DNA from 4 places in the Yersinia hibernica genome. Region 4 is predicted to be linked to each of the others. Evidence: riboswitches for the same ligand, from Rfam matches in the RefSeq annotation. Region 4 holds a riboswitch; each other region holds the start of a gene.

Region 1 (7,478 bases), 450 kb from region 4:
TCTTACCGCATTCATAACATAACCCAATTCTTGTTCAGGATCGGGAATCGGCAGTTTTTCAACATCAGCACGGCAGGTGATTGGCGAGTGGAAACGCGGGCCTTCGCCGGTTTCAAAGTAAAGCCCCAGCCCCATGGCATCAGGAATGGTCAGAATGTCGGAAAATAAAATCGCCGCATCCAGCGGATAACGACGCAGTGGCTGCATCGTCACTTCACAGGCCAGCTCTGCATTTTTGCACAGCGACATAAAATCCCCGGCAATAGCACGGGTGGCTTTATATTCTGGCAAATAGCGGCCGGCTTGGCGCATCATCCACACCGGCGTGACATCTACCGGCTGGCGCAATAACGCACGCAGATAACGATCGTTTTTCAACTCATTCATGACAAAGCTCCTTGATTATCTGCCCGCATTGTAGCATGCCCGATAATACTTTCCTGCGGGGGCTAAAGAGGGTTTTTAGCTATTGGCTGGCATCTTCCCGCTCTTCACGACATAAAACAACGGTATCTTCAATCAATCGGCGTGCCACGGTGCCTGGCGGCGGCAGCAAGGGTAATTGGTCATAGCGATACCAACCGGCATTTAGCAGCTCCTTAGGATCATGGCGCAGCTCACCGCTGGCATACTCCGCCATAAACGCCATCATCAGTGAATGCGGGAATGGCCACGGCTGCGATGTCACATAACGCAGGTTTTTAATGTGGATATTACTTTCTTCCAACACTTCACGGGACACCGCCTGCTCCAGTGTTTCGCCCACTTCGACAAACCCGGCCAATACGGTGTTAATGCCACCGCGATGACGAACATGCTGCGCCAATAAAATTTCATCGCCACGGCGAATGGCCACAATCACGCAAGGGGCAATTTGCGGATAATAACGTTCACGACAGTGATTACACAGGCAGGCCCATTCAGTGCGGCTGGCATGCATTTGATGGCCACAATAGCCACAATAGCGGTGAGATCGGTAAAACTCCGCTAATTGCACCCCACGCCCCGCTAATTGGAACAAGCCGCGATCGACATCCAGTAATTGTCGTACTGATCCCATGTCGGTGGACATCTGTTGGCGAATAAGCCAAACATCCTGCCCTTGCCATTCACCAATCTGTCTGGCGGTTGCGCCCTGTAATGACCAATTGGCGGCATGACCTTGCGGCAATTCCCCTTTTGGTAGCCATAATTTGTTTTCATGACTGACAATCCACCAGCCACTTTCTTTACCTGTAAGTTGTAGTTCCATATCGTTGTTGCACAACCTCGACTTCACTGGCAATCTAGAATCCGGCTTGTTACATTTTTGTAACCCATATTAATGTATTCTTACACATGGAGTCGCTCATGCTAAACCGACTGGAAAGCCTGACTCAACGCGTTGGCGGCAGTAATGAATTAATTGATCAATGGCTTCATGCACGTAAAGAACTGCTCGTTTCGTATTGCACAGTGATCGGTATTAAGCCGCAAAAAGAAAAGCATACCCCGCTTAATGAGAAAGCGCTGGAGAACTTTTGCTATAACCTGGTGGATTATCTCTCCTCCGGGCATTTTCATATCTACGATAGAATTATCAAACAGGTAGAAGGGGCGTCCAGCCCAAAAATGGCGCTGACGACCAAAGTGTATCCCGCGTTAAAAAATAACACTCAAACTATCATGGCATTTCATGATCGTTATACAAACATTGAGATAGACCAAGATAGCTGCACTGAGTTTCAACAGGCTTTATCCGATATCGGCGAAGCACTCGATGCCAGATTCAGGCTAGAAGATCAATTAATTCAATGGGCCGCCGAGTCATGGCAAGCCGCTCAGCCAGTGGGGCAAGCAGGCCAGGTCAAATAACCCACATCAGCACGGGCTTGTAGTTTTAATTCAACCTCGTATAGTAAGGGCTCTTGTCGGAGTGCCTAGCACCTGCTTTCTTAGGGAAGCAAACGCAGGCTGAGACCGTTAATTCGGGATCCGCGGAACCTGATCGGGTTAATACCCGCGAAGGGAACAAGAGTAATTTATCGCTACAGGCCCGTCCTCCCCTTACCGGTGGCGGCCGTTCACTGGCAAACATCGTTACTCCCGCCAAGCTCCAGACAAGCAATTTTCCCTATAAACCACACTGGTAGGAATTTGCTATGTCTAAAAATATTGCTCAAAACTCATCACCCGCGCGTCAAGTTACCCCACGAAAACAAGTGCGCGCCGAAGCACAACAATTTATCGACACCCTGCAAGGGGTGACTTTCCCCAACTCGCGACGTATTTATCTGCAAGGCTCGCGCCCCGATATTCAAGTTCCGATGCGCGAGATCCAGCTCAGCCCGACATTGATCGGCGGCAGCAAAGACACGCCGAGTTATGAAGATAACCAAGCAATTCCGGTTTATGACACCTCCGGCCCTTATGGCGACCCGAGCGCTAAACTGGATGTCCATGCCGGCTTACCCAAGTTGCGCACAAGTTGGATAGCCGACCGGCAGGATACCGAGGCGCTGACCAGCCTCAGCTCGGGCTTTACTCAGCAACGTTTGGCTGATGAGGGTTTGGATCATTTACGTTTTGAGCATTTGCCTCGCCCGCAAAAAGCCATTAATGGCAAATGCGTGACTCAATTGCATTACGCCAGAGCCGGTAAAGTGACGCCGGAGATGGAATTTATCGCCATTCGCGAAAATATGGGCCGTGAGCGGATTCGCGGTGAAGTCTTACGCCACCAGCATCCCGGGCAAGCCTTTGGTGCTAACTTGCCGGAAAACATCACGCCGGAGTTTGTTCGCCAAGAAGTGGCGGCTGGTCGGGCCATAATTCCCGCCAATATTAACCACCCTGAATCTGAGCCGATGATTATTGGTCGCAACTTTTTGGTGAAAGTGAACGCCAACATTGGTAACTCAGCGGTGACATCCTCCATTGAAGAAGAAGTGGAAAAGCTGGTGTGGTCTACCCGCTGGGGCGCAGATACCGTGATGGATTTGTCCACCGGCCGCTATATTCATGAAACTCGTGAATGGATTTTGCGTAACAGTCCGGTCCCTATCGGCACCGTGCCCATCTATCAGGCGCTGGAGAAAGTCAATGGCGTGGCGGAGAACCTGAGCTGGGAGATATCCCGCGATACCTTGTTAGAACAAGCCGAGCAAGGGGTTGATTACTTTACGATTCATGCGGGCGTGTTGCTGCGTTATGTGCCGATGACCGCCAAACGGCTCACCGGAATTGTCTCCCGTGGTGGGTCAATTATGGCGAAATGGTGCCTCTCCCATCATCAGGAAAACTTCCTCTACCAGCACTTTCGCGAGATTTGCCAAATTTGCGCCGCCTATGATGTTTCATTATCACTCGGTGATGGTCTGCGTCCTGGATCTATTCAGGATGCCAATGATGAAGCCCAATTTGCCGAGCTGCATACCCTCGGAGAATTGACCAAAATTGCCTGGGAGTATGACGTGCAGGTGATGATTGAAGGCCCGGGGCATGTGCCAATGCAGATGATTCGCCGCAACATGACCGAGGAGCTGGAGCATTGCCACGAAGCACCATTTTATACCTTAGGCCCATTGACCACAGATATTGCCCCCGGCTATGACCACTTCACCTCGGGTATTGGCGCCGCCATGATTGGCTGGTTTGGTTGCGCCATGCTGTGTTATGTCACCCCGAAAGAGCACCTTGGCCTACCCAACAAAGATGATGTAAAGCAAGGGCTTATCACTTATAAAATTGCTGCTCATGCGGCAGATCTGGCCAAGGGCCACCCCGGCGCACAGATCCGCGATAATGCCATGTCAAAAGCCCGCTTCGAATTCCGCTGGGAAGATCAGTTCAATTTGGCTCTTGATCCAGACACTGCGCGGGCTTATCACGATGAAACCCTGCCGCAAGAGTCCGGCAAAGTGGCGCATTTCTGCTCAATGTGTGGGCCGAAATTCTGCTCCATGAAGATTTCGCAGGAGGTGCGCGACTATGCGGCTAAGCAAGAATTGGCGGCAGCGCAAGAAACTGCGGCTCACCCCATTGAGATTTTACAATCCGGTATGGAGCAGATGTCAGCCGAGTTCCGCTCCCGTGGCAGTGAGCTATATCACCGCCCAGCCCATCTGACCACGGAGGCCAATAATGAACCCATCTGATAATGCTTCATTTTCTGCTGAACAAGGTTTCCCAATCACCAAGCAGCGCCTTGGGCTATATCCGGTTGTCGACTCATTGTTGTGGATAGAGCGGCTGCTGGCCGTGGGTGTGACCACCATTCAATTGCGCATTAAAGATTTAGCCGATGCACAAGTCGAACAAGATATTGCCGCCGCCATTGAACTGGGCAAACGTTATCAGGCGCGCTTATTTATCAATGATTATTGGCGGCTGGCCATTAAGCACGGCGCTTATGGTGTTCATCTGGGGCAGGAAGATCTGGAAGCCACTGATTTAGCTGCCATTCAGCGGGCCGGGTTGCGGCTCGGCGTCTCTACCCATGATGAGCATGAGCTGGCAATCGCCAAAGCAGTGCGGCCCTCTTATATTGCCATGGGGCATATATTCCCGACACAAACCAAGCAGATGCCGTCATCCCCCCAAGGGTTGGCAGTACTCAAGCAGATGGTCGATAACACCCCGGATTACCCCACCGTGGCTATCGGTGGCATCAGCATTGCGCGCGTCCCTGCGGTATTGGCCACCGGTGTCGGCAGTGTGGCGGTGGTCAGTGCCATAACTCAGGCTGATGATTGGCAGCAAGCCACCGCACAATTGCTGCACCTGATTGAGGGTAAGGAGCTGAGCGATGATAGACACGCCTGAACTGAGTGACAGTGAATTCTTGCGCTACAGCCGCCAATTGTTACTCGAAGATATTGGCCCAGCGGGTCAGTTGCAGCTAAAAAGTGCCAGTGTGCTGATGGTCGGACTCGGGGGGCTGGGTGCCCCGGCCGCGCTTTATCTGGCTGCCGCTGGCGTGGGCAAATTGTTATTGGCTGACGATGACTCGCTCGAGCTGACCAATTTGCAGCGCCAAATCTTGTATCGCAGCACCGACCTTAACCAGACCTCGGCCAGCAAAAATAAAGCCCGACTCGCACAGCACCATCTGCGAAGTCTCAATCCATTAATTGAAACTATCGTCGTTGATACGCGGTTAGTGGGTAAAGCATTGATTGATGCCGTCGCGGGCGTCGATTTAGTGCTGGATTGCAGTGACAACATGGAGACGCGCCATCAGGTGAATGCCGCCTGCATCAAAGCACAAAAACCCTTAATTAGCGGCAGTGCGGTGGGGTTCAGTGGCCAGTTGCTGGTGATTGAACCGCCCTATTCCCATGGTTGCTATGCCTGTCTTTATCCCGACAAAGAACTGCCACAGCGAAATTGCCGCACCGCCGGTGTATTGGGGCCGGTGGTGGGGGTGATTGGCACTTTGCAAGCACTGGAAGCCATCAAAATGTTAGCGGGATTGCCGTCGCCATTAAGCGGCAAACTGCGCTTATTTGATGGCAAACAACAGAGCTGGAGCACCTTACAACTTGTGCGGGCAGCACATTGCCCCGCCTGTGGAGGTGGATGGTGACGATAAACCATATGCACATTGTGCTCAATGACCAGCCATTCGTAGTAGAGGCCAATATCACTGCTGACAAGTTAGTCAATCAGTTAAATCGCCACCAGCCGGGGACGGCGCTGGCGGTGAATCAAGTCATCATCCCTCGAATTGACTGGGAAAAATGTCAATTACGCGAGGGAGATAACATTTTGCTATTCCAAGCAATTGCCGGGGGCTGACATGCTGAAAATTGCCGACACCACTTTTACCTCGCGTTTATTTACCGGCACGGGCAAATTTGCCACGGCTGAATTGATGCTGGCCGCACTGCAAGCCTCCGGTTCACAGCTCGTCACCATGGCGATGAAGCGCGTGGATCTCCACGCCGGTAACGATGCCATTCTGGCACCATTGCGCCAGTTAGGTGTGCGCCTACTGCCCAATACCTCAGGAGCCAAAACGGCCCAGGAAGCAGTTTTTGCTGCCCGCTTGGCACGGGAGGCTCTGGGCACCCATTGGGTGAAATTGGAAATCCATCCTGATGTGAAATATTTACTCCCTGACCCGATAGAAACTCTGAAAGCGGCGGAGATGCTCGTGAAAGAGGGGTTTGTGGTTTTGCCTTATTGCGGCGCGGACCCGGTGCTGTGCAAACGGCTGGAAGAGGCTGGCTGTGCGGCGGTGATGCCATTGGGAGCGCCGATTGGCTCCAATTTGGGCTTACGCACTCGCGATTTTCTGCAAATCATTATCGAACAAGCCAAAGTGCCGGTGGTTATTGATGCTGGCATTGGCGCGCCAAGTCATGCGCTTGAGGCGATAGAGTTGGGTGCAGATGCTGTTTTGGTGAATACGGCGATTGCCGTGGCCCACTCGCCAATACACATGGCGCAAGCATTCCGGCTGGCGGTCGAATCAGGTGAGTTAGCGCGCAAGGCCGGTTTGGGAGCAAGCCAACAGCAAGCCAGTGCCACCAGCCCATTGACCGGTTTCCTCAGCCAGCTTGAGGAAGAAAATCATGTTTGAAGATTTTACTCAGCGCTGGCAACAGTTGGATTGGGACGATATTTCGCTGCGCATTAACAGCAAAACCGCCGCCGAGGTTGAGCGGGCCATTCATGCCACGAAACCCAGTCGTGACGATTTGATGGCATTGATATCACCGGCGGCGTCAGCTTATCTGGAACCCATGGCGCAGAAAGCTCAACAACTGACCCGCCAACGTTTTGGCAATACCGTCAGTTTTTATGTGCCGCTTTATCTCTCTAACCTGTGTGCCAATGATTGTACTTATTGTGGTTTTTCAATGAGTAATCGCATCAAACGCAAAACCTTAGATGAGGCGGAAATCATCCGCGAATGTGAGGCCATCAAAGCACTGGGCTTCGAGCACTTGTTGCTGGTCACTGGCGAACATCAGGCCAAAGTTGGCATGGACTATTTTAGGCAGCATTTCCCCACTATCCGCCGCCAATTCAGCTCACTGATGATGGAGGTTCAGCCATTGGCAGCAGCAGAGTATGCGGAACTCAAGGCGCTGGGATTGGATGGCGTAATGGTTTATCAAGAAACCTATCACCCGGCGACTTATCAACAGCACCATTTGCGCGGCCATAAACAGGATTTTCACTGGCGACTGGCAACCCCGGACCGTTTGGGGCGCGCAGGAATTGATAAGATTGGATTGGGTGCTTTAATTGGCTTGTCGAACAGTTGGCGCGCTGACTGCTACATGCTGGCGGAGCATCTGTTTTACCTGCAACAAACTTATTGGCAGAGTCGCTATTCTATCTCGTTCCCGCGTTTACGGCCTTGCGCTGGGGGCATTGCACCCGCCTCCCTGATGAGTGAGTCACAATTGCTGCAACTGATTTGTGCTTTCCGGCTATTTGCACCGGATGTGGAACTGTCCTTATCCACACGCGAATCACCTTTCTTC
Region 2 (7,478 bases), 2.1 Mb from region 4:
GTTATCACGTTTGGATGATAATTTTGTGCAAGCTTGTGAATTATTGCTCGCCTGCACCGGCAAAGCGGTGGTTTCTGGTATGGGTAAATCCGGCCATATTGGTAAAAAGATTGCCGCTTCACTGGCCAGCACCGGGACGCCAGCCTTTTTTGTTCATCCCGCCGAAGCATTGCACGGCGATTTAGGCATGATTAGCCCACAAGATGTGCTGATTTTTATCTCATACTCAGGGCGGGCCAAAGAACTGGATTTGATTTTGCCATTGCTGGCAGACAGCCATATTCCAGTGATTGCCATCACCGGGGGTAAGGAGTCGCCATTAGCACTTGGGGCGGCGTGTGTACTGGATATCAGTGTGGAGCATGAAGCCTGCCCGATGGGGCTAGCGCCGACATCAAGTGCTGTCAACACCTTGATGATGGGTGATGCGCTGGCTATGGCATTAATGCGTCATCGTGGTTTCAATGCTGAAGACTTTGCTCGCTCGCACCCCGGTGGCAGCTTGGGCGCGCGGTTACTCAACCGAGTTCATCATTTAATGAGAACCGGTGACCGTTTGCCCATGGTGAATGAGTCAGACAGTGTCATGGAGGCCATGCTGGAACTGAGCCGCACCGGATTAGGGCTGGTAGCGGTGTGTGACGCAAACCAACGGGTCGTCGGGGTGTTCACTGATGGTGATTTACGCCGCTGGTTAGTCAAAGGCGGCACCCTGCAACAACCACTAGGGGGCGCGATAACTCGCCCAGGATACCGATTGCCAGAGCAATGGCGGGCGGGCGAAGCTTTGGAAGCACTGCATCAGCATCATATTAGTGCCGCGCCAGTGGTTAACCTTGATGGGAAGTTAGTGGGTGCTATCAACCTGCATGACTTGCATCAAGCAGGTATCGGCTAATATTCTCATCATCTCTCCCGTTGCAGGTAGGTTGCCATTTTCCTGCAACTGGAGCAAAGCATCAAAAATCAGTGCCAGTTAGGGTCTTGCTCTAATTGCTTTTTCAGCATGGCTTGAGCACTCTCACTTGGGCGGCCCAACCATTGATAAGTAGCAAATTTACTTGGATTATCAAGTGCCTCAGGTTTGTTGTCTACTGAAACTCGCATCCCCCACGCCTGCCAAACTTGCTTTTTATCCCGGCTGAAAGCAACCCACATAAAATGATTACTGCAATCATGGGGTTTACAAATCCGCCCCACTTTATATTGCTGCCCTTCCCAGTTTATTACCTCATACGGCGCGGATGTCCCGACACCTTTACGCGCCCATGCCGGCAAATTTTTCTGGCTCTTGACCATTTTTTGCCAGCTATTTTTATACACTGGCTGTTGTAAAAGGTCGGCGGCGGTAGGAAGAGGTTTAGTTTCGACCGGCTGAACCGGCGTCGGGCCTGATGAGGACGCGGCAATAATTGCCGCCGGCTGCGCGAAAGCCCAGGAACAGGCACTGAGTATCGCCGCAGCAACAAGACAATGGCGGGTTTTGTGACCTTTCATTATCGAAAATCCTTATTATCTGATTAATCTACTCGCCAGGCATTCAACTGGCCTCGGTGCAACAAATTTGCATGCGTGATATTAGTTTGCATGTCTATGACTCTTAACTGTAGAAAAAGTTGATCCATAGCACGAATTTTCATCCCAATTCTCGTTATAGCGCAATCTGTATGACAGCTTGATGTAAGATATAAACCAGACAATCTTGAATTGATAACTATACTCGACATAAATTAAGTTGTAGGACGGCGGTACACAAGTCAGCGGGCTGCGGTCAATAATGCGGTTTTTATGGGCAAGCAACAACAGCAGCCAAGTCACTTGCAGCTTGAAATATAACGAATACATTCCCGAAAGAAGGCCATGTTATGTTGACCCTTGAGTTACCTGAAGCCCCCGAGAAACTGTATTACTCCGCCGGGGATGCCCATCCACTAGACAAGCTCGAGAGTGATAAAATCGTCCAAATGGTGGTAGACCTGGATGTCGCCAACTCTGACAGTGAGCATTATGTGACGGGTTGGATGGGGCTAAATAGCGTAGTGATAATCCGGAACTATCAAAATAAACGCGGCACTGCCAACGGCTTTGTAGTGAACAAAGGGGATAGCTATCGGCTCAGCATTCAGTCGATTGAATTTCGTATCCCTAAAGTGGTGTTATGGATGAGTTTTCGCCGCAAACCCCGCACCATGGAGTTAATTACCTACGAAACACTGGGCGACCAACCAAGTGGCATGCAGCAATACCGTAATATCCTCGACGAGGAATTACGCCAACAACTGGACAGTGATTGGCGTGGTCTGAATGATTATTTGGGTGCGGCTTGTTGGCAAATTGAAAATAACGTCCCATTGTGGCAACAAGCGCAGCAAGAAATAACATTGGATGCCATCAACCAGCTCGCTGCGGCCCCAGTTTTCCGGGCCAAAAACTTACAATCTGATGAAAATTATGCTGGCTTCTGGGCGGGAGAATACTTTTTTGCCGTCAGGCAACCGACTGCAGATAACCCATTGCCAGCATTACAGATTTCCTGGCGGGAAGATGAAAAAAGCATCGGCAGCTATCAGTTCGACTGGATCAAAGATGAAGCAGATAATCCGAAACTGTTACTGTGTATTCGCCCGCGTAAAGGTGCTAAAAGTTACTTGCTTAACCGTTTTGATGCTGATCATTTGCAGCGTGCCATCGCGATGTTTGCGATGACACAGCGCTATTTACTGACGCAGTAATCGCGGTAACGCCAAGCACTCAGGGTTACCACCATTGATGGAAATGATGTACCGGCCCGACCCCCTGCCCCACCTCGAGGGTGTCTGCCTGCTCCAGCGCCCCTTGCAGATAATTTTTGGCCGCACTCACCGTGTCCGCCCAATTGGTGTGCCGCGGCCGCAAGGCGGCGAGGGCGGCCGATAAAGTGCACCCGGTGCCGTGGGTATGTCGGGTATCAACCCGGCGAGTGACAAAACGCTGTTCGCCCTGTGCGGTGAACAGCCAATCCGGGCTTTCCTCACCACTCAAATGCCCACCTTTCATCAATACCCCCTGACAACCTAATGCTAACAATGCCCGCCCCTGCTCACACATTTCATGCTCATTATGTGCAGGCTGACAATTGAGTAATGCTGCAGCCTCCGGCAAATTAGGGGTTATCAGGGCCACCTGGGGAATCAGTAAACGGCGCACCGCATCAACCGCCTCGGGTGCCAACAATGGATCACCACTTTTGGCAACCATCACGGTGTCTAGCACCACAAATGGAATCGGGTAACGGCGCAGTTGCGTGGTGACAACATCGACAATCTCAGCATTTGCCAACATGCCAATCTTGGCGCTATCGATACGCACATCACTCAGCACAGAATCCATTTGAGCAGCAACAAAATCCGGCTCGATAGAGTAAACCGACTGCACACCACGGGTATTTTGCGCTACCAAAGCGGTGATAACACTGGTGCCAAAGGCCTGTAGCGCAGAAAAGGTTTTTAAATCAGCTTGAATACCCGCCCCTCCGCTCGGGTCAGTTCCGGCGATGGTGAGTGCATTAATTCGCTTCATGAATAAGCCCCCGCAGATATATCAGCAGGTAAGCAGGCCAATAGTGTGGTGGGAATGGGCATAACTGAAGAAAAAACGGCAGGTTGAAGCAACATATTCCTCCTAACCGGCGGTCAAGAAGGCGGTACCCAGCGGTGCCGAGACTTCCCTACGCTGGCATAATCCAGATCAGGTAATACGGGTAATATCTCAGCCATCCCACAATTTGTGACAGGCACCCCGAGTCAGAATTGTTATTATCACGGGCTGATGGTAGAAGATCAATCACCTATTAGCTCATCCAATGATTAGTGCCACCGATTATTTATGTAACCAGATGATAAATATAAAAATCATCAAATTTCAAGAGAGTGAGCGGCCGCCTTACATTTGGCCGCAGGCGGGCCTCAAACACCACGAGAAATAGTCATAAATCCAAGTAAGGTATAATACTGATTTATAAAGCCCCTTATTTATTTCAATAAAATTCACATGCTATAGTGAAAATTAATTCAGCGAAAAGGATAATAAATATGACAGGATTCACGACTGCAATATCTTCAGACCGACCACCAATACTTCGATTAACTTGGCGTAACTCGCCTGAAACACTATTAAAAAATCATGCTATTCACGAATTAATATCTCACTATAATAATGGTAGTGAAAATAAAAAAGCCGAAATAGAGAAATCAGCAATAAATCATATAATTAACATTTGCAGCAACCTTAATTATGTTGCTAATGACAACATACAAAATAAATCAGTTAATACCGCCACTAAGCTGGTTGAGTTTTTTTCAGGTCAAAATGACATTCGCAATAAAATTGAGTTAGCAAAAGAAATAAAAACCATTCGTCAGCTTGATTTTTCAGTGCTAAACAAAGAGGACATCAATGGTCGCCTCCAAACTCTCAAGCGTTATATTGATGTTATCCTGCCAGAGGAGAAAACTCAGTCTAAATATCTTACTCAACCAGAGAATAAATGCGCAGAAGGAAAACCACTCACTGAAAATATGCAAACCACGGCTCCAATCCGCAAATCAATAGATAATACATTATCCTGCAGGGTCAAAACCCAAGGAGAATATATTTCATTACAACCAGATTCAGGTGAAAATAAAAATAATGAGAATATTATTGCTCGGTTTTTTCCCAATTTAATAGCTTCTTTATTTTATATAAACTCCCCGCACAGATAGATTAAAAATAAGGGAGCCTAAGCTCCCTACTACATACTTATAAATGATTGATAAATGACTCTCGCGCAATGTTTTCGCATCGCCATATTTTATATTTTGCACTGATTGGTCAAACTGTCACAAGGGCTGAAATAAGGCCATTCTTTGATCAAAACCACCTAATACCCGCCACGGCTGGAAAAATTCCAGCTAATAGTGAATAACGTACACCATACTTTAATTATGACGGTGAGTTACTCCCCCACTCGATCAATACTTCAACACGATTGAGAACATGTGCAGCTTGATACCAAATTTTGCTGTATTCAGATGAGCTATAAGTATGTAAAAATTCAACTAATAGCGCTTTTGTTTGTTCTAATACAGCACTGTCAACGGGCTTATCTTTATTTTTCTCCAGAAGAGTGTCCAGTGCTTCAATTTTTTGCAAGAAAGCAGTCAGTTCATCAGTCCATTCATCGCTATATAACCTATATACTATTCGTATCAGTAACCAAGGAATGTAATAACGACTGAGATGGGTATTCTGTACGTGATAATCAGTTGAAGACCAACTGGTATCTGCTCCTGTGCAATGAGTATCCTTGTTATCAATTATGTTTTTTAGTTCACACACCCTCTTTTCCATATCAAGGCTATAAGCCAGTGCCTGATTACTAGTCAATATTGCATCCTGAGGTTTTCGCTCATTAAAATTGATAGCTTTGCCAATGAGCACCCCTGGTTTTGGCCCAATCAATGTACCACGATAGGTTGTCCTTTGCGGTTTATCATTGGTAAAAAAGTGCAGAACTTTATTTTCATACCCATTAACTAAATAGCGATAACCTTGGTCTGCCATAAAATTCCATCGATGAGTATACATATTATAAGCGACACCGTTATCACAATGATATGTAATGGAGTTATCACTATAGCTACTGCGATCATAGGAGAAATAAACTGCCAAATGTTCTTCATCACTATTATTTAGCAATGAAAGGCAGGATGTCTCTGCTAATTTCCTATCTTGACTTAACTTATTGTAAGCAAGCAAATATTGGGTTTCAGCATTATAGTAAATATCCCACCTTTTTTTCCCTCCGGACTCTAGATAGACATTAATATCATCAATTTCATCCAGATGGTGCGAAATGATATTGTGATGACCAAGACCATCTAAAACCCCAAGTGTTTCTTTATATTGGAGAAATGGCCTTACGGCCAGTGAGTTCAATTTTTCAATATAATGTTCATCAAACCAAATAGTATCTATACTCGTTACTGGCTGATAATGCTCTAGTTTTCGATTAGGATATTGATTAATAGAACTATCTTGAGCATCTAAATAAATATAGAATCCGTCATCGTCCAATAACAAAGGAGTGCCGGTAGCTTGATTAACCAAGGTGAATTTTTCTTCTATCTTTTTAGGAAACCAACGTTGCCCAGGGTTGGAAAAATCACAATAAGAAAAAGCGACATCAGCACTCCGCCTATCTCTTCGCAAATCTGTTACATGCAAACAATAAAGATTGCGATCAAACCCTTGCCCAGAAAATGCCGACATAATCTGTCCTGCATGACTATAAAATATAGATGAGCTCTGTCCATCTATATCTCTCGGTTGGTTTTCTCGGGTTAAGATAATACTGTGCCCTCGGCTAATAAAATAATTATAGCCAACATATTTCTCTGGAAATAATTCCGAGTGATAATTAAAGTGAATGCGTTTATTATCAGGATACAATTTTTTCGGTAATACTCGATAAGAACTGATATCTGACATTAACCCATAGTTAATCAAATCAGCAGCATTAGTATCTTGATAAAGTGACTTTGATTTCCCGGTAAATGAAAAATCACTAAAAACATCAACTTGAATATTTAGCGGAACCTTAATAGAAGATATATTGTTATTCCACTGACTAAAAAGCCATTCATCTTCAGTATAAGATGGCACACAAAACTTCTTTGAATCACTTTTTTCCAAATAATTATCGCTAGAATAAAAACACGTATTATCATCATTAAAACGATCGGACATTACATTAAATGAGATGAAAACCAATACATAAAACATCTTACTTGATTTATTAATATCCATATATCACCTCTAAAACAAAGCAAAAAGGAATATGCTATTTTTACAAGCTGGTATGTAATGACTTACCTTTTCATACTCACATAGAGAGACTGGCGTGGATAGAAAAACCCTCAAATAATTAACTCATTTTTTGTCTACAATAAAATATAAAAACAAAATATAGTTTTTATCTGAGCAAAAACATAAAATAAAAAAGCCTCTGAAATATCAGAGGCTTCAATTATGTTATTGAAAATATATTATCGAAAAAAAACGATGCTTATTCCCACTCAATTGTTGCTGGCGGCTTACCACTGATATCATAAACCACGCGAGAAATGCCATTGACTTCATTGATAATGCGGTTTGAAACGCGGCCCAAGAAATCATATGGTAAATGTGCCCAATGCGCGGTCATAAAGTCGATGGTTTCAACAGCACGCAGTGATACAACCCAGTCATATTTGCGGCCATCGCCCATCACACCAACAGAGCGAACAGGCAGGAATACAGTAAATGCTTGGCTCACTTTATTGTACAAATCCGCTTTATGCAGCTCTTCAATAAAGATGGCATCAGCCCGGCGCAGCAAATCACAATACTCTTTCTTCACTTCACCCAATACGCGCACCCCTAAACCTGGCCCCGGGAATGGATGGCGGTACAACATA
Region 3 (7,478 bases), 1.5 Mb from region 4:
TCTGACTGACTCGCTGAGTAGGTGTTGATCTCGGGTAATAAACTAGCGGAGTATAATAAACACCAGTATATTGTTTGGCATTAAAATTAGGCGAAACCCATCGCAATATTTTCTGACCACTTGCGGATTCTGTCTCTTGTAATTTGCTGTAATCACTGAGGAAACCAGAGTATTGCGCACTGGTCGTCACTTTTGAGGCGCATCCTGCCACTAATATCCCGACGGCAAATAGCGCCGCTATCTTATAACTATTCAGAATGGCCATTATATTTTCCTATATGTTTATTAGGGGACTCAAAACAGGTATGTAGAAAAAGACCAAGAAGACAAAAAGATGAGAATGTTCTCCATTTAAATTTTAAACCATGGAAAAACATTTGCTGAATATAAATTAAAAGCCTCCGCAGAGGCTTATATTAGATTTAATCTGAGAATAAAACTGTGGTGAGAAGGAGATAAAATCAAGCAGAATTAATACGCCAAGGTGTCCAATTGATACAAGCCATCAAGGAATGCAGGAATAAAGCTCCCCGGCCCGGCAACGCGTTGAGATACCTGCCCGCCCACTTGCGACATAATCCGGCAAGCGGTGGCAACATGGTGTAGACGATCACCTTGCAGCGCACTGAACGCCGCCACCACCGCAGAGAGCGCACACCCGGTACCGACCACCCGAGTCATTAGCTTATCACCGCCAGTCACCGCAAAAACACGCTGACCATCAGTGATGTAATCAACTTCACCGGTTATTGCAACGACCGTCCGGGCCTGTGTTGCCAATTGACGAGCAGCAGGCAAAGCCGCCAGTGAAGTATCCACGCTATCAACCCCGCGCCCCATCGTTGCGATGCCACTCAATGCCATGATTTCCGACGCATTACCGCGTATTGCTACAGGCTTGAGCAGAAGTAATTCTTTAGCAAAATCAGTGCGATATGCCAGCCCACCGACAGCAACCGGGTCCAGCACCCAAGGAGTCCCCACCTGATTGGCGGCGCTGATTGCCGCCAACATGGATTCCGCTCGCGCCCGATGCAACGTACCAATATTGATAAGTAAACTGTTGGCCATGGCACTAAATTGCGCCGCCTCTTCAGGTTCAACCACCATCGCCGGAAAAGCCCCCAACGCCAGTAGCACATTGGCAGTAAATGACTGCACCACTTCATTCGTCAAGCAATGCACTAATGGGGGAGTGGCTCGAAATTGTTGCAGACTGGCGGCGGCCAGTGTGTCAGGGAATAGAACCGGTGTGACTGATGTGTCAGTGTGAATAGTCTTCATAATGCCCCCACCAGCGAACAAGAGGGGGTATCGGTGTTTAAGATACCTCGACTTCCCTCCGCTGGCATAATCCAGATCAGGTCATACGGGTATTATCTCAGCCCCCCTGTTACGAGGTGGCACCCCGAGTCAATGAACTTCATTTTTAACACAACCAGCCATACTCATCACCCAGAATTATTCTATTCTGCAAAGTTTTAGTGGCTGGCATTAGCATATTATTAGCTGCGCGCAGCGGCGATCAGCGCCTGCCCCAGCGCTAAGCCACCATCGCCGGCCGGCAAGCGCTGCGGCATCAATAATTTGAAGTCATGCAGTTGCTCGCTGAGTAATTCGCGCAGTAAGCGGTTATGTAACACACCGCCAGAAAATGCAATGGTATCAATATTATAACGCTGTGCCGCTTGGCGAGCCAATGTGGCGAAGCCCTGTGCCAGTGCGAAGTGGAAAGCATAAGCCCGCTCAGCCGGTGAGGCATCAAAAGCCAGCCATTGCTGCCAGAAAGTGGCTAAGTCCAATTGGTGAGCGCGCAGTGGCAAAGTGACGGGCGGAACTGTGCGAGGACTTTGCCATGCCAGCGCCTCCAACAAACAAGCGGCCTCGCCTTCCCAACTGATAGCCTGTGGCACAATATTCAGCGCCGCCGCCACCGCATCAAATAATCGTCCCGCAGATGAAGCCGGCGGTGCATTAATGCCACGCGCAATGGCCCGCACCAGCACTTCAGCTTGCGGCAAAGGGATTGCCGCGGCTTGCGGAAAATGTTGCCAATTCGGCACAAAGCGCTGCAATTGCGCCAATAAATTGCGCCATGGCTGGCGAGAAGCCAGATCCCCGCCGGGTAAGGCCACCGCAGGCAAACCGCCCACATATTCACAATTCTCATAATCTACCCGCAAACATTCGCCGCCCCATAAATGACCATCAGCACCATACCCCAGCCCATCCAGCGCCAAACCGATTACCGCCCCACCCTGGCGCGGCCAGCCATGTTCCGCCAAACAAGCGGCCAAATGCGCATGATGATGCAGTACTTCGATACAAGGAATATTCTGCTGTGCAGCCCACTCTTTACCGAGCCGGTGACTGACATAACCGGGGTGTGCATCCACCACCATCGCCTGTGGGGTGAAATGATAAATATCGCAAAATAGCGCTAATAATTGCTGCTGTTGCCGCGCAATATCACCATCGGTCAGATCCCCCAAGTGCTGACTCAGCACCGCATTGCTGTCACGCAGTAAGCAGAAAGTGTTTTTCATATCAGCCCCGAGGGCCAACATGGCCGGTTGCTGACTAAATCCCGGCGGCAGCTCGAAAGCATCCGGCACATAGCCCCGGGCGCGGCGCAACATTTCCGCCCCATATGGGGTAAAACGCACCAGCGAGTCATCGGCCCGCTGCACAATGTCCCGGTCGTGCAATAGCCAGTGGTCGGCAATCTCATTCAGCGCGCTTAAGGCCTGTTCATTACTCAGGGCCGGTGGCTTGCCGCTGCCATTGCCGGAGGTCATCACCAATGGGCGCGCGACCTGTTGCAGCAGCAAATGTTGTAGCGGATTGGCGGGCAGCATGATGCCGATTTCCGCTAACGTTGGGGCAATGGCGGCGCTGAGTGGGCTGTTTGGTTGCTTAGCGGCTAAAACAATGGGGGCCGCCGGGCTGCGTAATAAGCGCAATAAAGATTTATTATCAGCATCTTGCACACAATTTTTCAGCCAGTTCGTATTGGGTAACATCACCGCCAGCGGCTTGGTGGGCCGCTGTTTACGTGCGCGTAAACGGGCCACCGCCGCGGAATTGGTCGCATCGGCGGCCAGATGAAAACCGCCCAATCCTTTGACGGCCACAATGTCACCCGCCAACAGCGCAACAGCGGCTTGCTCCAGCGCAGAGAAGCCATGGGCCACGGCCTGCCCGTCCGCTCCGGTTAGCCACAGTCGCGGGCCACAATCCGCACAAGCATTGGGCTGAGCATGGAAACGGCGGTCTGCGGGGTGGTCATATTCGGCCTGACACGCCGCACACAATGGGAACTTGCCCATGGCGGTATAGGGCCGGTCGTAAGGCATGCGGTGGATAATAGTAAAACGCGGGCCACAATGGGTGCAGTTGATAAACGGGTAGTGGTAGCGGCGATTGGCCGGGTCATTCATTTCACTCAAACACACATCACAAGTTGCGGCATCTGGCACAATTTGAGTATCCATCTGCCCAGCCCCGCTGTGATGAATCACGAAATCCTGCGGGGGTTGTTCCCAGTGATAGGGTGCGCTGATGAGGCTATCAATGCGCGCCAATGGTGGGCAATCTTGCGGCAATGCCTGCAAAAAATCGCTCACTGCGGGTGATTGCCACAAATGAACCGTCACTCCGGCGCTGTCGTTGCTGACATCACCGTGTAGCCCGAAACGATGCGCAAGTTGCCAGATATAGGGGCGAAATCCCACCCCTTGCACCTTGCCTTTGATCCGCAGGCAGAGGCCGTTTTTATCCACAGAAACTCCAAACTAACAAATTCTAGGCAGCGGTTCGTCTAGCGGCAAATCCAGCCGGCGCGAGACACCAAATGCACCACATAGACGCACGTGTTGACTCTCCGTGACCTGCCCGATAACGGCAGCATCCCGGCCGAGTGGATGGCGATGTAACTCCGCCAAGACCGCATCTTGTGCTTCAGGCGAGACGACCAGCACCAACTTACCTTCATTGGCAAAATTGAGTGCATCCAGCCCCAGTAATTCGCAAATACCGCGCACCGCCGGTTTCAGTGGCAAATCCACTTCATTGATTTCCATGCCACAGCCACTGGCGGCAGCAAACTCATGCAAAATGGCGGTAACCCCACCCCGCGTAGCATCGCGCAACGCCCGCACACCGGCAATGTGGCGCAACGGCGCAATGAGCGGTGCCAGTAGGGCGCAATCACTGACTAATGCCGCCTCCAGCCCTAAATCTTCCCGTAGATTCAAAATAGTCGCGCCGTGATCGCCCACCGTGCCACTGACAATTATCCGATCGCCCGCACGGAGCAGCGCGGTGCCCCACTGGATAGCCGAGGGGATCACCCCGATACCCGTGGTATTAATGAAAATTTTATCAGCCGCACCGCGCTGCACCACTTTGGTATCTCCCGTGACTATCTCAATCCCCGCCTGCTGGGCAGTGGCCGCCATTGATTGCACAATGCGCTCTAAATCAGCCAGTGGCAGCCCCTCCTCCAGAATAAAACCGCACGACAAATAACGCGGTGTTGCGCCACTGACCGCCACATCATTCGCCGTGCCGCACACCGCCAACTTGCCAATATCGCCACCGGGGAAAAAAATAGGATCGATGACATAGCTGTCCGTCGATACTGCCAGCCGATCGCCGAGTGCAGTAAGATCCGCCAGCGCAATACGCGCCTGATCTTCGCGCTCATTCAGTGCTGGGTTAGAAAATGCCGCCAAAAATAGGGATTCGATCAAACTCTGCATGGCCCGTCCACCACTGCCGTGGGCTAGGGTAATTTCTTTTTTATTCATTGAGTTATGGCCTAATTATTGACTTAGATAGCTAGCGGTATTGGTAATAAGCGGCACAAGCCCCTTCAGAGGAAACCATCAGCGCCCCAAATGCATTATCTGGCGAGCACTCGCCACCGAACAAGGGGCATTGATCTGGCTTACAACGCCCAGTCAGCACATCGCCACAGCGGGATCGCGGGTCATCCGCCACTCGGTGTTGCTGTGGATTGAAACGCCGCTCAGCATCAAAATCCTGATATGCCACACTGAGTTGCACACCGGACTCGGCGATTTCGCCTAATCCGCGCCATTCGCTGCGGTTTTTTGCCATAAACACTTCGGCCAGCGCTTGTTGTGCCAGTAGATTGCCGCTGTCTGGCACAATACGGCGATATTGATTTTGTACACAACACCGCCCGCTGACCATCTGCTCTAGCAGCATGACCAACCCCTGCAAAATATCCAGCGGTTCAAAGCCGGTGACCACCAGCGGTTTATTGAATTGGCTGCAAATAAAGTCGTAGGGGGTGGTGCCGATCACCATGCTGACATGGCCGGGCGCAAGGAAACCGTCGATTCGCACATCAGGTTGTTGCAGTAAGCTGCGCAGGGTCGGGATGATGGTGATGTGCTGGCAGAACACAGTGAAATTCGTCAACTCAAGCCGTTTGGCTTGCTGCAATGTGAGGGCAGTGGCGGGCATGGTGGTTTCAAAACCCAGGCCGAAAAATACCACTTCGCGCGAGGGGTTATTCTGCGCCAGCATCAGGGCATCCAGTGGCGAGTAAACCACGCGAATATCCGCTCCGTGCCGTTTGGCATCCAGCATTGAACCCTGGCGGCCCGGTACTCGCATAGCATCGCCATAAGTGCAGAAAATCACCTCCGGATGGGCGGCAATCTCCAGACAACTGTCAATCCGCCCCATCGGCAACACACACACCGGGCAACCCGGCCCATGCACAAACTCCAGCCCGCCGGGCAGCAGTTGGTCAAGACCAAATTTAAAGATTGCATGGGTATGACCGCCGCACACTTCCATGATCTGCAACGGCCAGCGCTGTTGGTCCGCCAACTGCGGCAGTAAGTTTTCGATACGGCTCAACAACGCCGTCACTAATGCCGGATCTCGAAACTCATCAACGTAGCGCATCATTGGCCTCGCTGGCGACCTCATCTAAATCCAGCCCAACAGCTTGCATATGTGCTAACGCCGCCAAAGTTTGCTGGGCTTCTTCTTCATCAAGTAAGCTCATGGCAAACCCGACATGTACCAAGACCCACTGGCCCAGTAGGTCAGTCGGTGATTCGTCGCACACCAACGCGATATTGATTTCGCGTTTTACGCCACTCACTTCCACCCATGCCAGTTGGTGGATATCGTCACCCACCGCCACAATTTTGCCGGGTACGCCTATGCACATCGCTGCGCCTCCAGCCACTCCAGCCACAACTCCATCCCCTCGCCACTGCTGGCCGACAAAGCAATCACCTGAATATCCGGGTTCACCTGACAGGCATAGGCAATGCATTGCTCAATATCAAAATCCAGATACGGCAACAGGTCGATTTTATTGATAATCATTAGAGTGGAAGCGGCAAACATATGAGGGTATTTCAGTGGTTTATCTTCACCCTCGGTCACTGAAAGCACCGCGACCTTATGGCGCTCCCCCAGATCAAAGCTGGCCGGGCACACCAAGTTGCCGACATTTTCAATAAACAGCAGGCTATCATTGGCAAGCCCCAAGCGGTGGGCAGCATCATGCACCATCTGCGCATCAAGATGGCAACCTTTGCCGGTATTCACCTGAATCGCGGGTACACCGGTGGCACGAATGCGCTCGGCATCATGAGTGGTTTGCTGGTCACCCTCAATCACCGCGCAAGGCACTTGCCCGGCCAACAATTGTAAAGTGGTGGTCAACAAGGTGGTTTTGCCGGAACCGGGGCTGGAAACTAAATTCAGCGCCAAAATATGTTGCTCGACAAAATGCTCGCGGTTATGGCTGGCTAAATGGTTATTTTTGCTCAGTACATCTTGCTCGATTTGCAGCAAGCGGCGCTGCCCCATCCCCGGCGCATGGCTACCGGCTTCGCCCTGCCCATAATGCAGCCCAAGCTTATCAGCATGAACCTGCGGCGTGAAAGGCTCCACCGCGGGGGCATCAGTGTCGTCAGGTTCGGCGGCAGTCAGCGGCTCTGGCGCTTTACCATGATAGTGATGATGAACATCCCCTTGATGGTAATAATAATGGTGATGAACAATGACCGGCTGCGCGCCTTTAGCGACATATTTATTTTTATGTTTATGCTGAATTTTTGGCGGCTGGGCCGCACTTTCATGATGATCGTGGTGGCCGTCATCGTGATGATGGTGGTCGTGATGATCGTGGTGGCCGTCATCATGGTGATGATTGTCGTCGCCCTCGATCTTTCTCTCGCCGCTGGCGCAACCACAAGTCGTACACATAGGAATTCACTCCTTCAGAATTATTCCACTTCTATCTGTTTTACCTGCAAATGGCTGCCGCTCTCTACTTGCAGAGCATGGCTGCCACAATGCGGGCACCCGGCATCATGCCGCTCAATCTGTACACTGGTGCTGCACTCCCAACACCAGGCAACCGCAGGCAAGTAGCGCAGATGCAATTGGCAATCTGCGGCCAGTGTCTGGCGGCTGGC
Region 4 (7,478 bases):
GCTGGTCAATTTCATTTTCAATCCAACTGACGGTATATTCAGGAAAAATCGGCGCGGCACGTAATTGACTCGCCTGATTACCAATAATCAGCTCATCATTTTTAATCCAAATAGTACGCAACTGTAAGTGATGGGCCAGCGCCAGCGCACGTCTCACCGGCAGCGGTTTATCCTGATGCTGTTGATAAACCTCAGTATAATTCTGCGCTCGCTCGGTGCAAACTGGCGGTTTTACAATATGAATCAGCGCATTTTTATGCTGTTTTGTCCGTTCGCTTAAGGTTACCAAATCGAGAGTCGTCATTGCGTCATCCTCTTAAAATTGCGGTAAGGCCCTTATCACGGGCATAGCTTTCCGCGAAGACCAGCAGGGAAGGTGCATCCAAGGGGCTACGGGCGGCCAGATACTCTTCACCCAGCAGGGCATATTTGTTGATACCCAGAGTGTGATAAGGCAAAAAGTGGATTTCTTTCACCCCAATTTCATCAGCAGCAAAATCAACAATCCCTTGTACCGAGCGGCGGTCAGCATTGAAATCTGGGATTAAGGGCACTCGCACCGTAATGCGGGTGCCCGCCGCCGCTAATTGGCGAAAATTATCCATCACCCGCTTGGCCGAACCGCCAGTCCACTGCTGAAAACGGTGCTCATCGGTGTGTTTCAGATCCGCCAACATCAAATCAAGCCACGGCAAAGAGGGGGCAATATAGCGCCATGGCGTATGCAAACAGGATTCCACTGCGGTATGGATGCCTTGCTGATGGCAACGTTGTAATAATTCAGCAGTAACATCCGGCTGCATAAAAGGTTCGCCACCAGATAATGTCACCCCGCCGCCACTGCGCCGGTAAAAGGGCAAGTCGCGCAGTAAGGTCGCCAGAGTGGCGTCAATATCAATTGGGCTGCCACACACTGTTAATGCCGCACTGGGGCAGCGCGTGCTTAGCGCCTGAACATCGCCGTCAGTCAAGCGCTGACGATGAATAACAATTTTATTATCAATATGTTGGATTGCTTGCGGGCAAGTCTGATGACACAAATCACAACCTGATAAACACAGGCGCGGGTCAAATAGCACCTCTGGATGGCGCGAGCGACTTTCTGGATTTTGGCACCAGCGGCAGCTCAACGAGCACCCCTTGAGAAATACCACACTGCGAATACCGGGGCCGTCATGAGTGGAATAACGTTGTAAGTTGAAAATCATCTTATTCCTCCCCTGGGGTGTGATCTCGCCGCTATTGCCGCAATAACCTGCTGTTATTGATGACCAGTATCTGCGTAATATAGGGAAAGAAAAATTGATGAAATTTGCTGAGGAGTTCCTCTTTTATGTCGGCCTCGCGCTTGCAACAACAGTTTATTCGCCTCTGGCAACGTTTTAACGGTTCCCCCACAGAAACCACGCTACAGGAGCTCGCCGACGTGCTCTGCTGCTCGCGCCGCCATGTGCGCTCGTTACTGGGCAGTATGCAGCAAGAGGGCTGGCTCAACTGGCAAGCCGAAGCGGGCAGAGGTAAGCGCTCACAACTGACCTTCCTCTATTCCGGGCTGGCACTGCAACAACAGCGGGCCGAAGAGTTACTCGAGCAAGATAATATTGACCAATTGGTGCAGTTAGTCGGGGATAAAAAAACCGTGCGCCAAATGCTGCTATCCCAGCTGGGGCGCAGCTTCCGCCAAGGAAAACACATTCTGCGGGTGCTCTATTATCGCCCACTGCAAAACCTGTTACCCGGCACCGCACTGCGCCGCTCAGAAACCCATATGGTGCGGCAAATTTTTAACGGCCTAACACGAATAAATGAGGAAAATGGGGAACTGGAAGCGGATTTATCTCATCACTGGCAGGCCATCAGTCCCTTGCATTGGCGCTTTTATTTGCGCCCGGCCATTCATTTTCACCATGGCCGTGAGTTGGATATGCATGATGTGATTGGTAGCCTGACCCGATTAATCCCCCAACCTCTCTTTGCACATATTACGGCGGTGCGCTCCCCCACGCCGTATGTGATTGATGTGCATCTCAGTACCCCAGATAGCTGGCTGCCGTGGTTATTGGGCAGTGTGCACGCCATGATCTTGCCGCAAGAGTGGGAAAATCAACCGGACTTCCGGCGACATCCTATTGGCACTGGCCCTTATTCGGTGATTCGTAATCACCACAGCCAATTGAAAATTCAGGCGTTTGACAACTATTTTGGTTTCCGCGCATTGGTTGATGAAGTCAATATCTGGGTCTTACCGGAGCTATCTGAGGAGCTGGTTTACTCTGGAGTGCAATTGCAGGCGGACGATACCAGTAAAAATGAGCTGGAAAGCCGCTTGGAAGAAGGATGCTACTTTTTGTTATTCGACCAGCGCTCTCCCCAGACTTGCCCTCCCGAGACCCGCCGTTGGCTGTGTGAACTGATAACCCCGGTCGCCCTGCTCAGTCACGCCGATCCTTTTTATCAGCACTACTGGTCGCCCGCCTACGGCATGTTGCCGCGCTGGCACCACAACCGGCTCACCGCATTGGAAGCGAAACCCGAAGGTTTGACCGAGCTGACGCTGACTTTTTACAGTGATCATTCCGAATTTGATGCTATCAGCCAAACACTGACCCAGTTGCTGGCCGCCCAAGGCGTAACATTGAAAATACAAATAGTGGATTACACTCAATGGTATCAGGGGGATGCGCAGAGTGATATTTGGCTTGGCAGCGCCAACTTCTACTTGCCGCTGGAGTTTTCCCTCTTCGCCACCTTGTATGAACTGCCGCTACTGCAATATTGCCTGGACGAGGAACTACACCAAGATGTTGAATTATGGCGTAATAATGCTCTTCCCATGGCGGAATGGAGCCAACGATTGGTCAGCCAGAATCAATTCCATCCGCTGTTCCATCACTGGCTAGAATTATATGGCCAGCACAGTATGCGCGGGGTGCGCATGAACACATTAGGATGGTTTGACTTCAAATCCGCCTGGTTTACACCGCCAGAGGGATAAAGCGGCTTTCACCCGTCCAGATTAATCTCTACAATAGCGCCGTCTCAACGGGGTGCTAAAGGGGGTTTTTCCCCATTTGGCTGAGAGTAAACCCGTCGAACCTGATCCGGTTAACACCGGCGAAGGGATTTGAGAAAGAGAACATCGCCCCCACGCGGCTGATGTTAGCTACCGCCTCAGATACCTTTGCCACCTTTATTCCTAAGGAGTGCAAAGTGTTTAAATGTATGATTCCCTGTTTGTTTTTACTCTCTGCGGCGGCAGTTGCTGCGGATAAACCGACATTGACGGTGTATACCTATGACTCCTTTGCCGCCGACTGGGGCCCTGGGCCGGCGATAAAAAAAGCCTTTGAAGCAGAGTGTGATTGCCAACTGAAATTTGTCGCGCTGGAAGACGGGGTTTCGCTGCTAAACCGCCTGCGGATGGAGGGCAAAAATAGTCAGGCCGATGTGATTTTAGGTTTGGATAACAATCTGGTTCAAGCCGCAGAGCAAACCGGGTTATTTGCGCCAAATCAGGTAGATACCAGCCAGCTGACTTTGCCGGAAAAGTGGCAGAATAAAACTTTCGTCCCCTATGATTATGGCTATTTTGCTTTTGTATATGACAAAAACAAATTGCAAAACCCGCCCAAAAGCCTGCAAGAATTGGTCGACAGCAGCGCGCCGTGGAAAATCATTTATCAAGACCCGCGCACCAGCACCCCAGGCCTCGGTTTAATGCTGTGGATGCAAAAAGTGTATGGCGATAAAGCCCCGCAAGCATGGCAGCAACTGGCGAAAAAAACGGTCACCGTGACCAAAGGCTGGAGCGAAGCTTATGGTCTGTTCCTCAAAGGTGAGGGGGACTTAGTGCTCAGCTACACCACCTCCCCGGCTTATCATCTGATTGAAGAAAAGAAAGCTAACTATGCCGCGGCTGATTTTAGCGAAGGCCACTATTTACAAGTGGAAGTGGCTGGCATGGTCGCGTCGAGCAAACAACCAGAGCTGGCACAGCGCTTTATGCAGTTTATCGTCACCCCGGCATTTCAAAATCATATCCCGACCGGTAACTGGATGTATCCGGTGATAAAAATGGATTTACCGGCCGGATTTGACACCCTGACAGTGCCGCAAAAAGCATTGCAATTTGATGCAAAAGACGTGGCTGATAATCGTGGCAAATGGGTTCAAGCATGGCAATCCGCCGTCAGCCGCTGATCCCCGCCTGGCTGTGGCCGGGGCTACTGGCCGCCTTGCTGATAGTCGGTGTCGCGCTGCTGGCGTTCGGCGCTATCTGGCGTCACGCCCCTGCGGCAGACTGGCAAAGCATCTGGCATGATAGCTATTTGTGGCATGTGATTCGTTTCACTTTCTGGCAAGCATTTCTCTCTGCACTGCTGTCGGTCACCCCGGCGATTTTTCTGGCCCGGGCCTTATATCGCCGCCGCTTCCCCGGCCGCCAACTGATGCTGCGCTTATGCGCGATGACGTTGGTGCTGCCAGTGCTGGTCGCCATCTTTGGCATTTTGACCGTTTATGGCCGCCAAGGGTGGCTGGCGGGGTTATTTGGCTGGCTGGGGCTGGAATACCGCTTCTCACCTTATGGTTTGCCCGGGATTTTACTGGCGCATATCTTCTTTAATATGCCACTGGCGACCCGCCTACTCTTGCAGTCATTGGAAAACATTGCCGTGGAACAGCGCCAATTAGCCGCACAGTTGGGCATGAATGGCTGGCAGCATTTCCGGCTCGTCGAGTGGCCCTATTTACGCCGCCAGATTCTGCCCACCGCTGCACTGATTTTTATGCTGTGTTTCGCCAGCTTCGCCACCGTGCTCTCTTTAGGCGGCGGGCCGCAAGCTACCACAATCGAGCTGGCTATCTATCAAGCGCTCAGTTATGACTACGATTTAGGGCGCGCGGCATTACTGGCACTGATTCAACTGAGTTGCTGCCTCGGCTTGGTGGTGCTGAGCCAACGGCTAAACTCGGTGTTGGCGGTGGGCAATACCCATGGGCAAAGTTGGCGCAACCCGCAAGACAGTTATGGCGCGCGCCTTGGCGACACACTGTTAATTGGCGCGGCATTATTATTGATGGTGCCGCCATTGCTGGCCGTCGTGATTGATGGCAGCAATAAAACCATGCTGACAGTGTTGCAGCAACCGGCACTGTGGCAAGCTTTCTTCACCTCTCTGGTCATCGCCATTGGGGCCGGATTATTATGTATTACCCTGACCATGATGCTGTTGTGGAGCAGCCGTGAATTGAAACTGCGCCAGCACGCAGCTTACGGGCAAGCATTGGAAGTCAGCGGGATGGTGATTCTGGCGATGCCGGGCATTGTGTTGGCGACCGGCTTTTTCTTATTGCTTAATGACACCCTGGGTTTGCCACAATCCCCTTACGCGCTGGTGATGTTGACCAATGCGCTGATGGCCGTGCCCTATGCTTTAAAAGTGCTGGATAATCCGATGCGGGACCTTGCCTGGCGCTACACACCGCTGTGCTTATCACTGGATATTCGCGGCTGGCACCGTTTGCGCCATATTGAGCTAAGTGCGCTGAAACGCCCGCTGGCTCAAGCACTGGCCTTCGCCAGTGTGCTTTCTATCGGGGATTTCGGCGTGGTGGCATTATTTGGCAACGAGCATTTTCGCACCTTGCCATTTTATCTTTATCAGCAGATAGGATCTTATCGCAGCCAGGATGGTGCGGTCACCGCTTTGCTGTTGCTGCTGCTGTGTTTCCTGCTATTTACTTTGATTGAAAAACTGCCGAGCCGCCATGCTAAAGCTTGAGAAAATCACCTATTTATATGACCACTTACCGATGCGTTTTGATTTGCGCATTCAACCCGGTGAGCGGGTGGCCATTCTTGGCCCCAGTGGGGCGGGTAAAAGCACGCTGCTGAGTTTAATTGCCGGGTTTTTAGCCCCCGCCAGCGGCCGTATGTTGCTGAATAATCAAGACCATACTATGACGCCACCCGCGCAACGGCCAGTGTCGATGCTATTTCAGGAAAATAATCTGTTCGCCCATTTGACTGTTGAGCAAAACATTGGCTTGGGGTTGCATCCGGGGCTAAAGCTCAATCACGAGCAAAAATTACGCTTGCGCCACATTGCTCAACAAGTGGGATTGGAACAGTGCCTCGAGCGGCTACCGGCGCAACTTTCTGGCGGCCAGCGCCAGCGGACAGCACTGGCACGCTGCTTGGTGCGCAGCCAGCCCATCCTGCTGCTGGATGAGCCATTTTCCGCGCTCGATCCGGCCCTGCGCAATGAAATGCTGCAATTGGTAGAGAATGTCTGCGAAAATCGGCAATTGACCCTGTTGATGGTATCGCACAATCTGGATGATGCCGCCCGCATTGCCGAGCGCACCTTATTAATTGTCGATGGCCGTATTTACTATGATGGCCCCACCCAAGCATTGGTCAACGGCAGTGCGCCAGAAGCCAGTGTGCTGGGCATTATCACCCGCTCGTAACCGATTATGTTGCCAATACTTTCCACAACAGATGACGGTAAAGTGGCATGATTGGCTGCATATGGAGCCAGGTAAAACTGGCAATCGCCACCATAATGGCAAGCAGCGTCACCCAGCGCAAACGGGCCAAAGGCAACCATTGACTCAGGCGGTCCGGGCTGCGTTTGCCAAAACGCCACCAGCGCCATGATAACCACAATGCCAACCAAATCAGCATCACCACCGCAAATAGCAGCCATTTAAACATATAACTGTTGGCGCTCTGTGGGATATCAATGGCAACGCCGGCCAGTATGCCGGGGAAGAAATAGACCGGCGGCCATGTCAGGCAGCCAATCACATTCGGTAAGGCGAATTTCACTGGCGGTAAATTTAGCATCCCCGCGACCATTGGAACAATCGGCCGGGCCGGGCCAATAAAGCGCCCCAGCAACACCGTCGCCATACTGTGGTTATGCAAGGCGTGCTCGGTTTTATCCAACAGTGATTTATGTTTTTTCAGGAAAGACCAACGATGCAGCGGCGCTTTAAAACGGCGACCGATAAAATACGAGACCCAGTCCCCAACCAAACAACCCACTGTTGCGGCAGCCCAAGCAGAATAAAAGCCCACTTCGCCGCTGCCAATCAACGCGCCCACAGTGGTCATCATGACCGTGCCGGGCAGTAACATGCCGACCAGTGCCAAAGACTCGAAAAAAGTGACTAACATGACGACAAATAGCGTGAAAGCCAGAGATTGCGTCAGTAAATGTAATAAATAGGCTTCCATAAATTTGTCCGTTGGTTAATACCCAAAATTCAGGCGCGGGGGATTGTCCAGCCCATCAAGAAATGAGTCAATCAGCGAATTGTATGAATTAATAGTAAATCATCATTGAAATAGACAATTACTGTATAAATAACCATGCTAAGGTAGCATGAGTTTTCCGACATTATTTCTTAATTATAGGACAGTCGCGTGGCACAACCCCGTCAGGGCTTCCTGCTCACCCGCCACTGGC

The links. A riboswitch is a leader RNA that binds a small molecule or an ion and turns the genes downstream of it on or off. The one in region 4 is predicted to bind thiamine pyrophosphate.
Region 1: another riboswitch for thiamine pyrophosphate. It lies ahead of thiC (phosphomethylpyrimidine synthase ThiC); the one in region 4 lies ahead of thiB (thiamine ABC transporter substrate binding subunit).
Region 2: another riboswitch for thiamine pyrophosphate. It lies ahead of thiD (bifunctional hydroxymethylpyrimidine kinase/phosphomethylpyrimidine kinase); the one in region 4 lies ahead of thiB (thiamine ABC transporter substrate binding subunit).
Region 3: another riboswitch for thiamine pyrophosphate. It lies ahead of thiM (hydroxyethylthiazole kinase); the one in region 4 lies ahead of thiB (thiamine ABC transporter substrate binding subunit).

What each region holds. Positions count from the first base shown of each region.
Region 1 covers NZ_CP032487.1:333,076-340,553, reverse strand. The annotation lists gene hemE (uroporphyrinogen decarboxylase) at 1-387, opposite strand, end outside; gene nudC (NAD(+) diphosphatase) at 467-1,252, opposite strand; gene rsd (sigma D regulator) at 1,351-1,854, shown strand; TPP riboswitch at 1,902-2,027, shown strand; gene thiC (phosphomethylpyrimidine synthase ThiC) at 2,142-4,136, shown strand; gene thiE (thiamine phosphate synthase) at 4,123-4,803, shown strand; gene D5F51_RS01575 (HesA/MoeB/ThiF family protein) at 4,787-5,566, shown strand; gene thiS (sulfur carrier protein ThiS) at 5,560-5,778, shown strand; gene D5F51_RS01565 (thiazole synthase) at 5,780-6,565, shown strand; gene thiH (2-iminoacetate synthase ThiH) at 6,558-7,478, shown strand, end outside.
Region 2 covers NZ_CP032487.1:3,390,057-3,397,534, forward strand. The annotation lists gene gutQ (arabinose-5-phosphate isomerase GutQ) at 1-898, shown strand, start outside; gene D5F51_RS15970 (inhibitor of vertebrate lysozyme family protein) at 967-1,497, opposite strand; gene D5F51_RS15975 (hypothetical protein) at 1,866-2,732, shown strand; gene thiD (bifunctional hydroxymethylpyrimidine kinase/phosphomethylpyrimidine kinase) at 2,758-3,558, opposite strand; TPP riboswitch at 3,687-3,790, opposite strand; gene D5F51_RS15985 (hypothetical protein) at 4,071-4,742, shown strand; gene D5F51_RS15990 (hypothetical protein) at 4,963-6,828, opposite strand; gene guaA (glutamine-hydrolyzing GMP synthase) at 7,088-7,478, opposite strand, start outside.
Region 3 covers NZ_CP032487.1:4,020,487-4,027,964, forward strand. The annotation lists gene D5F51_RS18930 (DUF3313 domain-containing protein) at 1-265, opposite strand, end outside; gene thiM (hydroxyethylthiazole kinase) at 472-1,284, opposite strand; TPP riboswitch at 1,321-1,421, opposite strand; gene hypF (carbamoyltransferase HypF) at 1,506-3,782, opposite strand; gene hypE (hydrogenase expression/formation protein HypE) at 3,795-4,811, opposite strand; gene hypD (hydrogenase formation protein HypD) at 4,843-5,946, opposite strand; gene hybG (hydrogenase maturation factor HybG) at 5,933-6,217, opposite strand; gene hypB (hydrogenase nickel incorporation protein HypB) at 6,208-7,266, opposite strand; gene hypA (hydrogenase maturation nickel metallochaperone HypA) at 7,287-7,478, opposite strand, start outside.
Region 4 covers NZ_CP032487.1:787,785-795,262, reverse strand. The annotation lists gene D5F51_RS03810 (formate C-acetyltransferase/glycerol dehydratase family glycyl radical enzyme) at 1-304, opposite strand, end outside; gene D5F51_RS03805 (glycyl-radical enzyme activating protein) at 309-1,208, opposite strand; gene sgrR (HTH-type transcriptional regulator SgrR) at 1,334-2,995, shown strand; TPP riboswitch at 3,034-3,141, shown strand; gene thiB (thiamine ABC transporter substrate binding subunit) at 3,211-4,200, shown strand; gene thiP (thiamine/thiamine pyrophosphate ABC transporter permease ThiP) at 4,176-5,783, shown strand; gene thiQ (thiamine ABC transporter ATP-binding protein ThiQ) at 5,770-6,474, shown strand; gene D5F51_RS03780 (DedA family protein) at 6,479-7,246, opposite strand; gene D5F51_RS03775 (DNA polymerase II) at 7,436-7,478, shown strand, end outside.